DNA from 2 places in the Heliomicrobium sulfidophilum genome. Region 2 is predicted to be linked to the other one. Evidence: predicted binding sites of a transcription regulator. Region 2 holds the regulator's gene; the other holds the start of a gene.
What was found. Region 2 encodes HrcA, which represses chaperone genes, less so after heat shock. Its sites were predicted from a motif close to TGTTAGCACTCNNNNNNNNNGAGTGCTAACA; they were not measured.
Positions count from the first base shown of each region.

Region 1: htpG (molecular chaperone HtpG) is a predicted target of HrcA. The motif match lies at 1,154-1,184, and genes of this name have one in related genera.

Region 1 is NZ_JBVTZZ010000001.1:4,826-8,253, forward strand. Features, by position in the region: gene htpG (molecular chaperone HtpG) at 1-1,107, opposite strand, end outside; gene AC0CW1_RS00030 (two-component system sensor histidine kinase NtrB) at 1,216-3,159, shown strand; gene AC0CW1_RS00035 (response regulator) at 3,153-3,377, shown strand.
Region 2 is NZ_JBVTZZ010000004.1:544,531-547,958, forward strand. Features, by position in the region: gene AC0CW1_RS04335 (TCP-1/cpn60 chaperonin family protein) at 1-1,417, opposite strand, end outside; gene hrcA (heat-inducible transcriptional repressor HrcA) at 1,502-2,536, opposite strand; gene hemW (radical SAM family heme chaperone HemW) at 2,646-3,428, opposite strand, start outside.

The sequences.
Region 1 (3,428 bases), on a different contig from region 2:
CAGGAGGTCTTCCAGTTCGCTCTTGATCTTGGCCTTGATGTTCTTGGCGATCAGCTTCAGTTGCCGGTCATGCTGCAAAAGTTCACGGGAGATGTTCAGCGATAGGTCTTCCGAGTCGACCATGCCTTTGACGAAGCTGAAGTAGTCGGGCAGCAGATCGGCGCACTTGTTCATGATCAGGACGCCATTGGCGTAGAGCTCGAGGCCCTTTTCGTACTCTTTGGTGTAGAAGTCGAAGGGCATCTTCTCGGGGATGAAGAGGACGGCCCTGTAGCTGATGGTGCCTTCGGCGTTGATGTGGATGTAGCGGATGGGCTTGTCGAAGCCGAAGTGTTTTTCGGCGTAGAAGTTCTCGTAGTCTTCCTTGGTCAGTTCGTTCTTGTTTTTCTTCCAGATGGGTACCATGCTGTTGAGGGTCTGCTCTTCTGTGTATTGTTCGTACTCCTTGTCGCTGCCCTCTTTGAGGCGCGATTTGGTTACGTCCATCTTGATGGGGTAGCGGATGAAGTCGGAGTACTTCTTGATGATCGACTTGATGCGATATTCTTCCAGGAATTCGTCGTAGTTCTCATCGTCAGTGTTCGCCTTGATTTTGAGGATGATCTCGGTGCCGACGGTGTCTTTCGTCCAGGGCTCGATGGTGTAACCTTCGGCGCCTTGCGATTCCCATTTGTAGGCTTCGTCGCTGCCGAGGGCTCGGCTGATGACGGTGACCACGTCAGAGACCATGAAGGCCGAGTAGAAGCCGACGCCGAACTGACCGATGATGTCGAAGCCGTCTTTCAGTTCGTTTTCCTTCTTGAAGGCGAAGGAGCCGCTCTTGGCGATGACGCCCAGGTTCTCTTCCATCTCGGCCGGGGTCATGCCGATGCCGGTGTCGATGATCTTCAAGAGCCGGTTGGGCTTGTCCGCTTCCACTCGAATAAAGTAATCCTCTTTGTTGAAGTGGAGCGATTCATCGGTCAGGGCTTTGTAGTAGATCTTATCGATGGCGTCGCTGGCGTTGGAGATGAGTTCTCTGAGGAAAATCTCCTTATGGGTGTAGATGGAGTTGACCATCAGATCGAGCAGTCGTTTCGATTCCGCTTGAAACTGTTTCACAGTCATCGAAGATCCTCCCTCCAGTTGGTCTCGTATGTGTTCGGACGGAAGCAGTTAGCACTCTCGATACCTGAGTGCTAACCGCTATATATTATTTACCAAATGGACGGAGGCTTGTCAATCGGTCTGAGCGTCGACTATAAGAGCTTGGCCGTTGTTACCGGTGATGACGTTAACTCGTTCAGAGTACTCTATACGCATTTTCGGCGCTGGGTCAACATCTCGCAGACCGATCCAACGTGGCATCCTGCATCCTCCCTTATTCCCCAATTCAATGAGTCTGCGCTTTTATTATTCACTGCTTTGACGGATACATCTCACCAATGCGCGCATAATTCTTTCGATTGGGATGTAGGTTCTGGTGTAGATGTTACTGGCAACGTCTATGTTGACTGTTGTTCCCGGTGGGATAAAACCAATTTGGTCGGTCTGCGAGTGCAAAAATGGGATAATGATGTGATTGATGAATCGTTGAAACATAATACGGCTCTAGTGATACGAGACATTGCAGAAATCAAAAGAGAGGAACATTGGCAACGGTTTTTTCAAAACCTTGGCCTCGTCTCTCTTATTATGTCGCCAATCAAGTCTGAAAATAGCACCTGTGGATTGTTGCTCTTCGGATATCCTGAAGCATATGAATGGGCTCAGGAACGCCTGTTCACATTGACCACGTTAGCGAGCTATCTTTCATTGGTTTCGGCTAAGAATGACGTTTATGAAAAAAAAAGAAGCGCTCCAACGAAAAAACAAGTCCAAGAAGAGGAACTGCTCCAACTGGCGTCCGTTATCGCCGACAGCAATGACGCTATATTTCGTCTCTCTACCGATGGTCGAATCCATTCCTGGAATCCATCGGCGCAGAGAATTTACGGTTATGAGGACACAGAGATCTGTGGGCAGCACCTCTTTTCCCTTGTATGCCCTTCCCATAAACAGAATGCGCTTGAGGAAATCAGGGCTGTCATGCAAGGGGAGCGCGTGGACCATCATGAATCTAAGCATGTGACAAAAGACGGCCATAGCATTGATGTGTCGTTGACCCTATCGCCGATTCGCAGCAATGCAGGTATCGTCGCCGGTTGTTACGTCATCGCGCGGGATATGACCGAGCGGAATCTGATGCGAGATCAATTATTGCATTTGCAAAAGATGGAGGCGATCGGAACACTGGCTGGCGGGATTGCTCATGACTTTAACAATATATTGGCGGTGATGTTAGGCTTTACGGAACTAGCATTAGGGGAAGCAACCGCAGATAGCCCTGTTGAAAAAAACTTGACACAGGTATTAAAAGCAGGAGAACGCGCCAAAGATCTGGTTGAACAGATCCTGACCTTCAGCCGGCAGAGCCTACATGAGAAAAATATCATCTTTATGTTGCCGTTGATTAAGGAGACGATTAAGTTCATGCGGGCGTCTCTGCCTTCAAACATAAAAATAAACGCGGAATTCAAAATAAAAACAGGGCTTCTGTTTGGTGACTTATCCCAGATCCATCAACTATTGGTCAACTTATGTGTTAATGCGGGTCACGCAATGCGTGAGTCTGGCGGCATTTTACGGATCGTGCTTGCAGAAACGGTATTCAATGAAGAAGCGGCGAACAAGGTTCACCTTTCTCCTGGCGCGTATCTTCAACTGACTGTCAGTGATAACGGGAGCGGCATGGAACGAGAGATTCAAGAACGTATTTTCGACCCTTTTTTTACAAACAAACCTATCGGCGAAGGGAATGGAATGGGGCTGGCGGCGGTGTATGGAATTGTGAAAGGCCATAACGGCGCAATCGTCGTAGACAGCTTGTTAGGTGTTGGCTCGACGTTCACCATTTACCTGCCTGCTTTCCATAAGGAAAACAAGGCGATGCAAGAACGCGCCTATCATTCGCAAGGAGCAAAGAGCAGAATCCTCTTAGTTGATGATGAAGAAGCGATCGTGGAAGTGCTGCAAGCCCAACTTGTTCACGCGGGGTATGAGGTCACAGCACAGCGACCACAAGCAGTCCCCATGCGCTTGAACTGTTCACGGAGAATCCCAGTGCTTACGATTTGGTGATCACCGATTATACGATGCCGACGATATTTGGAGACGCCTTAGCAAAACAGATGTTATTATTGAAACCAAATATACCCATTATCCTGTGTACAGGATATAGTCATACGTTTCCGCCTGATAGAGCCATGAAGCTGGGGATTTGCCAGTATATCATGAAGCCTGTTCTAAAGAAAGAACTTTTGAATGCCGTTGAGCAGGCAATACAGAAAGAGAACTAGTTGACTTGTTGTTCCTTAAGATTGACACAAGTAGTCAAAAGTCGAGGAAAG
Region 2 (3,428 bases):
ACATATCGGCCAACTCGCCGTTGTCACAGTTGATCGAAAGGGTGTCGCTGTTCTGCTCCATCTGGGCAGCGATGACATCGCCCAGCTTTTCCAGGGGGTTGAAGCCGGCATTGGTGATGATCTGGGCAAAGGGCTTCTTCAGAGCGGCCACAACGCAGTCGAGGCCGTAGGCGGCCATGCCCCGTGTCTCCCGGCGCACCTCTTCCATCTGACGGGCAACAGCCAACTCGACGGCGCCGCCGCCGGGGACAAGCCCACCTTTGATGGCCGCCTGAACGGCCGAGGCGGCGTCCCTGGCGATGCGTTCCCGCTCGCCGACAACCTCCTCGGTGGCGGCGCCAACGAGGACTGTGGCCACCGGTTTTCCGCTTCCCTGCAGGATGCAGACATGCTCCAACTTCTCATCGACGGTAATCGTCCCCGCCTTGCCCAGATAGCGTACTAAATCTACGGGATCGCGCTTCAGCCCCGTGCGCTTGATTGCCCGGGCGCCTGTATGTTCGGCTGCCTTTTTCAACTCCCGGCTGGCGACGCGCTGGATGACGAGCACGCCGGCGTCGGTAAGGATCTCTTCGGCGATATCTTCTACACCCCGGTCAACAAGGACAGCCTTGACGCCGAGGGCGACGATCTTGCGCACGTTTTCCAAGAACTCCTGTTGCTTCTGGCGATACCAGTTGAAGCCGGCCTCGGTGCTGAGGGCCTCTTCCTCTAATTCCTCCGGTTCAAGGGCGTCATCGATCACCAAGACGAGCGCCTCTTCCAGCTTTTTGGGCATGTCCTCATTCATGGGCGTCTTGTTGATGATCACGCCAGAGAGGACCTGGTTGTCAGCGCCTTCACGGGCGCGGATCGTCTCGGAGAGTTTGAAGCCGGACTCACGGATCTTCTCTTCCCCAACCATTCGGGCTGCTTCCACAACCAGCCGGGCAATGTCCTGATGTTCCCGACCGGCCACGAGGGCTACCTTCTCCAGCATGGGATCCATGACGCCTTGTACGGGACGGGCATGACGCTGAAACATCTCGACGGCGTTTTTAACGCCTGCCTTCAACCCCTCGATGACCCGGGAGACGGGGACGCCCTTCGTCACCTGGTTGACGCCTTCGCTGATCAGGCTGCCGGCGAGAACAGTCGCTGTGGTCGTCCCGTCGCCGATCTCCGACTGCTGTGCCCTGGCCATCTTGATCAGCATACGGGCCGCCGGATGGTTGACCTCCATCAGCTGCAGGATCGTCACACCGTCGTTGGTGATGACCACGTCGCCGAACTTGTCAACAAGCATCGTGTCGAGTCCTTTCGGACCGAGGGTGCCTTCGACGGCGCTGGCGATGGCGCGGATGGCGTTAGCGTTGGTCATCAATGCCGCTAATCGCTCATCCACTTCGGTGTTGTTGCTCACTTGCTTGACACTCAACGCTGATTCCTCCAAGTCTCTTACGAAAAGGCAGGGAAATAGGGACTTTTTGCCGACAAAAAGCCCCTACCCTTCCAGAACCTTCTACCGATTGAACATTTTTTTCAGGGCTGCCGAAAGTTGTTCCGTCAACCCCTCTACAACAGCGACAGCTTTGGAATACTCCATACGGGTCGGCCCGATCAGGCCGATGACGCCGAGGACCTCTCCATCCAACTCGTAAGAGGCCGTCACCATGGAACAGTTGCGGAAACCTTCGAGGCGGTTTTCCGTGCCGATCTTGATGTGGATGCCCTGATCGGGGTGATCATGCATCAATTCGCGCACGGTATGATGTTGTTCTAGTATGCCCAAAAGGGTCTGGAGTTTTTCCACATCTTTGAACTCAGGCTGTTTGAAGATATTCATGGTGCCAGCCAGAAAGACCCGCTCTTCGCTGTCGCTGAGCAAGGCCTCATCGATGAGTTCCAGCGATCGCGAAAGGACTTGCTTCTGTTTCTTCAAGGCCTCGTTTAGATCCATGCAGAGCGAGGTCCGGACCTGGGCCATCGTCAATCCCTGCAGGCGTTCATTAATCATCGCCGACACCTTCTGCAGGTCTTCCGGCGTCATCGACTCGGGGATATCGAAGAGCTTGTTCTCCATGACACCGGCAGAGGTGACAACGACAGCGACCGCCTTCGTCGGCATGACGGGGAAAAAGTGAATCTGCTGAAAAGTCGTCTTCCCCACCTGGGGACCCAGCACGACAGCGGTGTAGTTCGTCAACTTGGCCAGCAGGTTGGTCGTTTGCTGCATGATGCTGTTGACTTCCTGCAAACGCTCCGACATGGCTCGTTGCACCCTCCGGAGTTCCTCCGGATTGAGGCTCTCCCGCTCCATCAGGCAGTCGACAAAGTACCGGTATCCGTAATCGGAAGGGATGCGCCCCGATGAGGTATAGGGCTGTTCGATCAGTCCCAGTTCCTCCAGGTCAGACATCTCGTTGCGGATGGTGGCGGGACTGACACCGAGGTCATACTTGCGGGCAATGGTGCGGGAGCCGACGGGTTCCGCCGTGGATACGTAGTCTTGAATAATAGCCCAGAGTACCTTCTGCTTGCGATCATTCATTTGCATCCCGGAACACCTCCCGTTGTTAGCACTCGCTGTAGACGAGTGCTAACCTCTACCGTAAAAAATACCACCGGAAAAAACGCTTGTCAATACTTGGGGAAGCCTGCAACTGTCAGTCCAGGTAGCGGCCCATGATCTCGTTGGCGATCAGATAGGAACGCGGTTCGAGGGCTATCGTTGTCCCATCATAGTGTATCCAACCCTGACGGGAGAGCTCTGCTGACAGTCTATGCCAGTTTTGCCGCCTTGCCTCGTCAAGACCGTATTCAACGGCCACCGCCTGCAGGCTGACGCCAGCCATTGTGCGCAAGCCGAGGATGACCGCCTCCTGGGCCGCTACTTCCGGTGTCAGTCCCTCCTCTTCAACAGGCAGCACTTCCTCGCCCTTTTGAAAAGAGCGGACGAAAGCGTCACTGTCGGCAGGCCAGGACCAGCGTTGCAAGCCGGTGGCAGAGACGGCGCCGCTGCCGAAACCGAGGTAATCCCCCCGCAGCCAGTAGTTCAGGTTGTGCCGGCATTCCCTGCCGGGCCGGGCAAAGTTGGACAGTTCGTACTGGAACAAGTCGGCTGATTGCAAGGTACGGCAGGCTGTCTCGTACATCTCGACTTCTAGGTCCTCGGCGCATGGTTCAGCCAGGCCTCTCTTCAGCCAATCGGAGAGGGGGGTTCCCGATTCCGCTTTCAGATTATACAGCGAAAGGTGATCGGGCGCGTAGCCAAGGGCCAATTCAAGAGACAATTGCCAGTCCTCCATGGTCTGACCAGGGATGCCGTAGATCAGATCGATGCTGATGTTATCGATGCCTGCCTTCCGGGCCGCCAATAGGGCTGCCGTCACGTCAGCCAGGCGCTGCCGACGGCCCAGGAAGGCGAGCAGCCGCGGTTGAAAGACCTG